2 regions of the Brucella oryzae genome follow, and region 1 is predicted to be linked to the other one. Evidence: predicted binding sites of a transcription regulator. Region 1 holds the regulator's gene; the other holds the start of a gene.

Region 1 (4,214 bases):
GCCCCTCGCGCAATTGCAGACCAACGCGAACGGCGACTTCCGCAAGACGTTCGAGTTTCACCGGATCGATAACTGGGTTCAGCTGTTCATGAGCCATAGGTGGAAGACCTCTTTGCATATGGAATCACCGGCAGTTTATCAGACGGCATAATTTCACCACCTTTTTTCCTGTCTTTGCGTTATAGTAAATCCGCGGTCAGTTGCAGAAGAAAGCAGATAGTAATGGATAAGAAAGTACTTATCTTACTGGGCATTACCGGCCTTCTGGCAGGCTGCGTGACCATGACGCCCGAACAACGCCGAGCTGCCGACGAACAGACCTGCCGCAGCTATGGATTCAAGGCCAGGACCGACGCCTTTGCCAATTGCCTCATGCGGCTGGACCTTGATCGCAGAGCTGACCGGCGCGCCTGGCAGAGCCAGGCCGATTTCTACGACACACCGATGGTGATCTATCGACCAATCTACCGGCCCTGAAACCCAGCCGGAAAACCGGTGAGCAGCCATGAAATCAAAAACGCCGATCTGAATGAAGCAGACCGGCGTTTTGAATATCCAATTTATAGACAGGTTTCTTATAGCGGCGCTTCCGGTCGGTCCTGGGACAGAAGGAGCGCGCCGATGGCGTCAACCTGCTTTTGGCTTGCTGCGGCATAGCCGAGCGACGTCGCCTGCGGCGCAGTTGTATCGAACTGCGCCTGGTAAGAGGCCATTTGCACAGGCTGCTCCTGCTGAGTCGCGGCAATGCCGCGATGACGCGCCAGACGGTCGCCACGAGCCTGCGGACCAGTACCGACATTCTGTTCTACGTTTTGAGCCTTGACGGCTTCCGCGAGTGCCACCTGAACGGTTGGCTCCGTTCCCGGAACCGGGCCTATCTGCGGCAGTGTCACATCATAGGATGCGTCCTGCGGAACGGAAGGCGATTGCGGCGAATAGGCGAGAGCAAGATTGTATGGTTCCTGCGGGACTGGATTCTGTAGCGAGCCGTCGCGATTGCGCTTTTCGTAGAAGGAGTTACCCCCGGCAACGAGCACATAATGCATGTTGTTATAGGGGAATTTCAGGCCCGCCGTGTGGAAGAACATGGCGTTCTTGAGCTTTGGATGACGCTTGCCCTTTAGAACCGCGTCAGCAGCAGCCTGAACATCGGGCAACGCTTTGGAATTCATCTTGCGGGTGAGGACACCGGGCGCGAACTGGTTCTTCTGACCGACAACACCGCAAATAGTATCCGGATAACGACCGGAAGCGAGTCGATTCATCACAACTGTGCCAACAGCCAGAAGACCATCGGAGCTTGAACGGTTGGATTCGAAGAACATCGCACGTTCAAGACAATTCTTGTCCCGTGCGGTGTAAGTATAGGTTTTTACGCCATTGACGGACTTGACGTGGCTTGTCGCCGTCTTTTCCGTATTGGCTTTTCCCGAGGTTCCGGTCGTCGTACAACCGGTCACCACGAAAGGCGCAACCATCAGCCCGATAAGAGCGGGCAATTTCCACTTCGCGGCGCGCGTCAATGGCTCAGTCTCATGTTAGGACCCTTAACTGATCCAGTCATCCATTCAGGCGAACACATCTGGAACGATGTGCGCGAACGTCTAACTGCGGTGCAAGTCAAAGAGGACGAAGATCAAAAATCATACGCCCTACTGTCGCTCAATCGAATTCAAGGTTTTGGAATTTTTAGGCCAAAAAAAGGCGGAAGGTCAAATTCCTACGATGCTGGAGACAGCTAAATTGCCCGAAAGCAATTCCGAATCGAGAGTGCGAATTTCCCTACAAGCCCTTTAAATATATTAACAATTTCTTAACAAGAGCTGGAAATTCAGATAAGATGTTGATTTAATGAGATTCAAAGTCACGCAATACACGCCATATCCCTGCCTTAATTCAATTTTTCTTGTACGTTTTTTGCATACACATTCACGGTGTTTCAAATTTTCTGCAGAATTTCTGTTTCAAAGCAGGTTCCGTTGTTCTTCGTCAACTTTGACAACATGCCTGTAACATCGCGTGAGATTGGGCTTTCGACATCTATTTTGACCATTCCGATGCGAATCGGGAGACCCGATCCGCACTTCACGAGAGCTTGACCTTAAGCAAAAACGACCCGCCACGGAAACCGTAGCGGGTCGGACAAATTTAGTTTTAGAAGTCGCAGATAACAGCTCTGCTCAGCCGAAAGAATAGCCAGCGCCACGGACAGTGCGGATCGGATCGAGCGCCCGACCGACATTGATCGCCTTGCGCAACCGTCCGACATGGACGTCCACCGTACGATCATCCACATAGATGTCCGGCCCCCAAACTCCATCCAGAAGCTGACTGCGCGAAAAAACGCGACCGGGCGACATCATGAAATATTCGAGCAGGCGGAATTCCGTCGGTCCAAGGCGAACTTCCTTTTCCTTGCGGTAGACACGATGCTGCTGGCGGTCCAGAACAAGATCTCCCACTTTCAGCACGTGCGAAAGAATGCTCGGATTGGACCGGCGCAGCATGGCTTTAACGCGCGCCAGCAGTTCCGGCGTCGAAAATGGCTTCACGACATAATCGTCCGCACCGACACTGAGGCCGCGGACACGTTCGCTTTCCTCCCCGCGAGCCGTCAGCATGATGATGGGCAGCCGCTCCGTTTCTGGCCATTGGCGCAGACGACGGCAAAGCTCGATGCCCGATACGCCCGGCAGCATCCAATCCAGAATAAGCAGGTCCGGCACGTTCTCGCGCAAGGCGATTTCGGCCTCGTCGCCGCGCAGCATCGTATCGACCTGATAGCCCTCTGCCTCAAGATTGTAGCGAAGCAGCACGCTCAGCGCCTCTTCGTCTTCTACCACAGCGATTTTGGGTGCCTGTGACATCCAGTATTTTCCTATCCAAATTCGGCGGGCGGTGGATAAAATCCCCCCAATCGACCGCGTGCCGCCGCGCTATTCATACATTCTCATCCACCGAACCGAAGTCCGGTCGACAACAGTTCAGGGTTTACGCGCCTCATCCACGACAATACCGTGGCTCAGGTCTTCCTTGGGTCGTTCGGCCGGCATTTGCAGGCCTGTCACGATGTAATATACGGTCTCCGCGATGTTGGTCGCGTGATCGCCGATGCGCTCGATGTTCTTTGCGCAGAATAGAAGATGCGTGCAGGCAGAAATGTTGCGCGGATCTTCCATCATGTAAGTAAGCAGTTCACGGAACAGCGACGTGTACATCGCGTCGATCTCGTCATCGCGGTCGCGGACGACATTAATCTGCTGCACCGAGCGCGACGCATAGGCGTCGAGGACGTCCTTGAGCTGGGTCAGTGCCAGCTCGGCCAGCGTTTCGAGCCCGCGATAAAGCTTTACCGGCTGACGCGATTCCGAAACGGCGGCAACGCGCTTGGCAATGTTCTTGCCCAGATCGCCCACGCGCTCCAGATCGGCTGAGATACGGATCGAGCCGATAATTTCGCGCAAGTCCACCGCCATGGGCTGACGCTTGGCAATGATCATCACGGCTTTGTCGTCGATCTCGCGCTCACTGGCGTCGAGGATGAGATCGTCGGAGATGACACGCTGTGCAAGCGCATTGTCCGCATTGACGATAGCTGCGACCGACTGCTCGACCATACGTTCCGCATGTCCGCCCATTTCGGCGATCTTATGGGTGAGAAACTTCAATTCCTCATCGTAGGAGCGAACGGTATGCTGAGACGGCATAGTAGACCTCGTAATATAAATTGCGGGGAAGCCGCACTGTCTATCTGTTGAGCGCAGTTCCGGATCAGCCGAAGCGTCCGGTGATGTAATCCTGCGTGCGCTTTTCGGTCGGCGCGGTGAACATGGTTTCCGTGTCACCCACTTCGACCAGATTGCCGAGGTGGAACATGGCAGTGCGCTGCGAAACGCGCGCGGCCTGCTGCATGGAGTGGGTGACTATCACGATCGTATAGTTCTGGCGCAGTTCGTCGATCAGCTCTTCCACCTTTGCGGTTGCAATCGGGTCGAGCGCCGAGCACGGTTCATCCATGAGGATCACTTCCGGGCTGACCGCAATCGCACGTGCAATGCAAAGGCGCTGCTGCTGACCACCGGAAAGACCGGTGCCCGCATCGTGCAGACGGTCCTTCACCTCTTCGAACAGGCTGGCCTTCTGGAGGCTCGTCACAACGATTTCTTCCAGATCTGCCTTGGTACGGGCGAGACCATGAATGCGCGGGCCATAGG
Region 2 (4,214 bases), on a different contig from region 1:
GGCCGGAATATAGTCCGACGATATGATGTCGAGATTTCCAGCTTCCGCCAGTTCGCGCGCGGACACATTTCCCGAATGTGAACCGCCGCGCACGACATTTGGCGCGCCCATGAGAACCGACATTCCGGACTCCTTTGACGCCTTCGCAGCCGTATGTGTGGTGGGAAATTCCGCAACCCTTATTCCCTGCGCCTGCGCTTCCGCCACATGGTCCACCGTTGCGTCATCGTGGCTCGCCAGAACAACGCCGCGTTGGTGGCACAATTCGGCAATCGCCTTGCGTGTCGGCGCGGAATATTGCTGGGACTGCCCGATACGCCGCTCGCAATAGAGGCGGAACTCCTCTTCCGAGAATTTCAGCTTGCGAAGGAAATAGGTCTTGTAGCTTTCGATATCCGTGAACTGACGCTGCCCCGGCGCGTGATCCATCAGGGATACCAGCCTGACCAGCGGCTGATTGCCGAATTGTTCGAAGGCTGGAAGGCAGTCAGGTGCTGAAACCTCGCAGCGCAAATGCAGGAAATGGTCGGCGCGCAGACGGCCCGCATTGCGGCCCTCGGCAATTGCCGACGAAAGCTTGCGCATATCGTCTATACCTGTCTCGGCGTCGTCATCGAAGCCAATGCGCAATGCATCGAAAACAGTTGTGATCCCAGAAGCAGCAATCTGCGCATCATGCGCCTGCACGGCAGCAATCGGGTTCCAGCGGACCTTCGGGCGCGGCGCATAGTGCCCTTCGAGATGATCCGTGTGCAGTTCGACCAGCCCCGGCGTGAGGAAGTCACCTTCCATATCCTCGCCGATACTGGATGCGCCGGTCGCGATATCAGCGATCTTACCGTCCACGAGTTTCAGGGAACCGAGAACGACATCATCGGAGAGCACGACGCGGGCATTGCGCAGAACCGTTTCATTTCCCATTGATTACGGCCTCCCAACCGCTCGTGAGGCCCGAGCAGACGCTATCTTGCCACCGGTCAGAGGATGCAGCGAATGAATCTCGAAAGGAGCCCCTTTCTCAGGTTCCACGAACAGAGCGAGATTCGCAACCTCAACGGCATCGTCCAGCAGCGGCGTGAAGAATTCGTCCAGCGTCCGCTCCACGCGAGCGCGGTCTTTCTCCTCCACCGGGCCGGTCAGCGTCATATGAAAGCGGAACTCCTCGAAAACATAAGGATAGCCCCAGCGCTCGATATTATGCCGCTGTGTTTCGCTGAGACGCTCCGGACGCCGCTTTGCAATTTCAGCCTCGTTCAGAGGTGCGCGAAACCGGTCGAAGGCAACGACAACATCATTGGCAAGCTGGTTCAGCTCGGCAACCGGCTCTTCCGGCACAAGCGCGAAGAACGGGCCAATTGCGTGCAGTTTCAGACGCGGAATAACGACCGGCGATGCCGACGATGCGAAATGCATCAATGCGGCAAGCAGATCACTTTCGGTGTGCTCTTCATTCAGACGGAAGGGAGCCTTCATCGTCGCATGAAAGCCATAACGCCGTGGCTCTTCGGTCAGTTGGGCGATTTCAGCGGTCGCAAGCGAGCGAATCGCAGGCATCTTGACCGGTTCGCCACTGAAGGCATTGCGCCCGAGCCAATTTGCGGCAACCTTCAAAAGCGCATCATTGGATGGCGGCGTGAAATAAATCGCATAACGCATGTCAAATCCTTAAGCGAGGCTCGCTACACGACGTCAGCGGAACTCCCGAATATCCAGTAATGCATCGTGCTTCTGAAAAGCTATCCTGATTTTGAGGTCGATGCGGTCGGCGGATGCTTACACAATGAATGTGGCAAGTCGATAAAGCTGACATGACAGTGCTGACGAAATGCCGACAAACCAATTTACACGAGCGAAAATTAGTATAGGCGTTAGCGCCATTGGAAGTGAGGAGACTGACATGGGCGGATTTGCGTCTATCGGCGAATGCATGATCGAGCTTTCTGGCAATGAAGGCGATCAATGGCGCATGGGTTTTGCGGGCGATACGCTGAACACTGCGTGGTACATGCGGGCGCTGACGGACAAATCCTATCCCGTCGAATATATAACGGCCTTTGGTGAAGACAGCTTCTCCCAGAAGCAGCGTGTATTTCTGACATCGAACGGTATCGGAATCGCCCATAGCCCGGTTATCGACGGGCTTCATCCCGGTCTTTACGCGATCACGCTCAACGGCGCCGAGCGCTCGTTCACCTATTGGCGCAGCGATGCCGCCGCAAGACGCCTGGCCAGTGACCGTGAAGCCCTGGAAAAAAGCCTGACCGGCCGCGACATCATCTATTTTTCGGGTATTTCACTCGCCATCATCCTGCCGGAGCATCGCGACACGTTTTTCAATGTCTTGCGGGAGTGCCGCGCCGCTGGTTCGCGAATCGCATTCGATCCGAATTTCCGTCATCAGCTTTGGCCCGACCGGAAAGTTGCGCAGGAGATCATCAGCGAAGCAATGCGTATCGCGGATATTGCATTGCCCACTTTCCCGGATGAACAGGCGCTCTTTGGCGACAAGGATGCAGAAGCCTGCGCAGATCGCCTCGCCGCTCTTGGCGTGAAAGAAATCGTCGTCAAGGACGGTACGGAACCGGCTCTTGTCGTCTCTGGCGAAGAAAAAGTGCTGGTTCCATCTGTCGCTGCGCAAGCCGTGGACACCACTGGCGCCGGCGATAGCTTCAACGGCGCCTATCTTGCCGCACGATTGAACGGGCTCGCGCCAGTGGACGCGGCACGGAAAGCCCACCTGGTTGCGGCACGTGTCGTTGAGATACGCGGCGCGCTGGCTCCGATGGAAACCGCACGCGCCGCCTTTACCGACTAGCGTTCCTCACGCGTAAAACTGAAATGGCTCGTCTGGGCGTAAACCTCGCCCGGCCGCAATATTGCCTGCGGGAAATACGGATATTCCAGCGATCCCGGCCATATCTGCGGCTCGAGACAGAAGCCTGCGTGTTTTCCGTAGGGCTTGCCCATCAGGCCGATGCAGTCATTGGCCATGGTGTTGCCTGCATAGAACTGGACGCCTGGCTCTGTCGTCGAAATATCGAGACGAATACCGGAACGCGCGCCCTTGACCGATGCACATGGGCGTAATGGTCCCCGCGCTGCAGTCATGCAGAAATTGCTATCATATTGAACCTGACCGCCATTTTCCTCAAAACGAATCGGACGGAACTCCCTGAAATCGTATGGCGTTCCCTTGACCGGCAGAACGCGTCCGTCCGGAATGAGAGCATCATCGACAGGCATATAAGCGTCAGCTTCGATTTTCAGCTGATGATCGAGGATATCCCCCTCGCCGCCATCATCAAGATTGAAGTAGCTATGGTGCAGCAGATTGCAGACGGTCGGCTTGTCGGTCACTGCTTCCAGACGAATAATCAGCGTTCCATCCCCATTGAGCATATAGGTACAGCTCACATTCAGATTGCCGGGGAAGCCCATCTCGCCGTCAGGCGCCACCGTCGCAAGCGTCACGAAGTCCGGACCCGTCCCGGTTATCTTCCAGACGCGATTGCCAAGCCCCTTGCTGCCGCCATGCAGGTTATGAATCCCCTGAAAATTCGGCTCCACCTCGTAAGTCGTCCCATCCAGATCAAACCGGGCATTGCGAATACGATTGGCCGAGCGACCTGCAATTGCGCCCAGATGCGGTGAATGAGCCGGATAATCGGCAAAGTCGCGATAGCCGATCACCAATGGTGCCGCATGGCCCTCCATGCGCAGATCCTGAATGGCCGCGCCCCAATTTATGATCCTGGCCGTCAGCGGGCCGTTGGAGATTGTGAGCCGGTGAACCGCCTGCCCGTCCGGTGCATATCCAAAGATTTCCGAATTCACTTTTGCCCGCCTGTCAATGATGCAGCGATGAGATGCTCATGAAGCCGCATCCATGCACAGGACGCAAGACATATCGTGATCAAATAATGCTTGTGAACCAATCCCGATTGAACATGTCGACAAGTCGTTCTGGCACTATTCCCGCACTTAAAAAGATTATATTCTATTCCACAAATTACTGCTCTTCATTTTCAAATACTAAATTAGAGGCAATTAAATGAAACGGAATTTTCAGAAAGTCATTCCTTATATCTTTAGTGAAGAAGGCGGATATGTAGACAATCCTGACGATCCCGGCGGTGCGACCAATATGGGTATCACCATCGCAACCCTGTCTGCTTGGGAGAGCCGCCAAGTATCGCCCGAAGATGTAAAAGAAA

The links. The regulator PhoB, encoded in region 1, activates phosphate uptake and scavenging genes when phosphate is short. The targets are predictions, from matches to a motif close to TGTCATNNANCTGTCAT.
Region 2: JNC70_RS09090 (DUF1045 domain-containing protein) is a predicted target of PhoB. The motif match lies at 1,798-1,814, and genes of this name have one in related genera.

The regions. Positions count from the first base shown of each region.
Region 1 covers NZ_JBHEEO010000004.1:23,975-28,188, forward strand. The annotation lists gene JNC70_RS04975 (aminopeptidase) at 1-97, opposite strand, end outside; gene JNC70_RS04980 (hypothetical protein) at 223-477, shown strand; gene JNC70_RS04985 (cell wall hydrolase) at 576-1,523, opposite strand; gene phoB (phosphate regulon transcriptional regulator PhoB) at 2,181-2,867, opposite strand; gene phoU (phosphate signaling complex protein PhoU) at 2,985-3,707, opposite strand; gene pstB (phosphate ABC transporter ATP-binding protein PstB) at 3,772-4,214, opposite strand, start outside.
Region 2 covers NZ_JBHEEO010000007.1:26,351-30,564, forward strand. The annotation lists gene JNC70_RS09085 (alpha-D-ribose 1-methylphosphonate 5-triphosphate diphosphatase) at 1-921, opposite strand, end outside; gene JNC70_RS09090 (DUF1045 domain-containing protein) at 925-1,656, opposite strand; gene JNC70_RS09095 (sugar kinase) at 1,898-2,815, shown strand; gene JNC70_RS09100 (aldose epimerase family protein) at 2,812-3,834, opposite strand; gene JNC70_RS09105 (glycoside hydrolase family 108 protein) at 4,052-4,214, shown strand, end outside.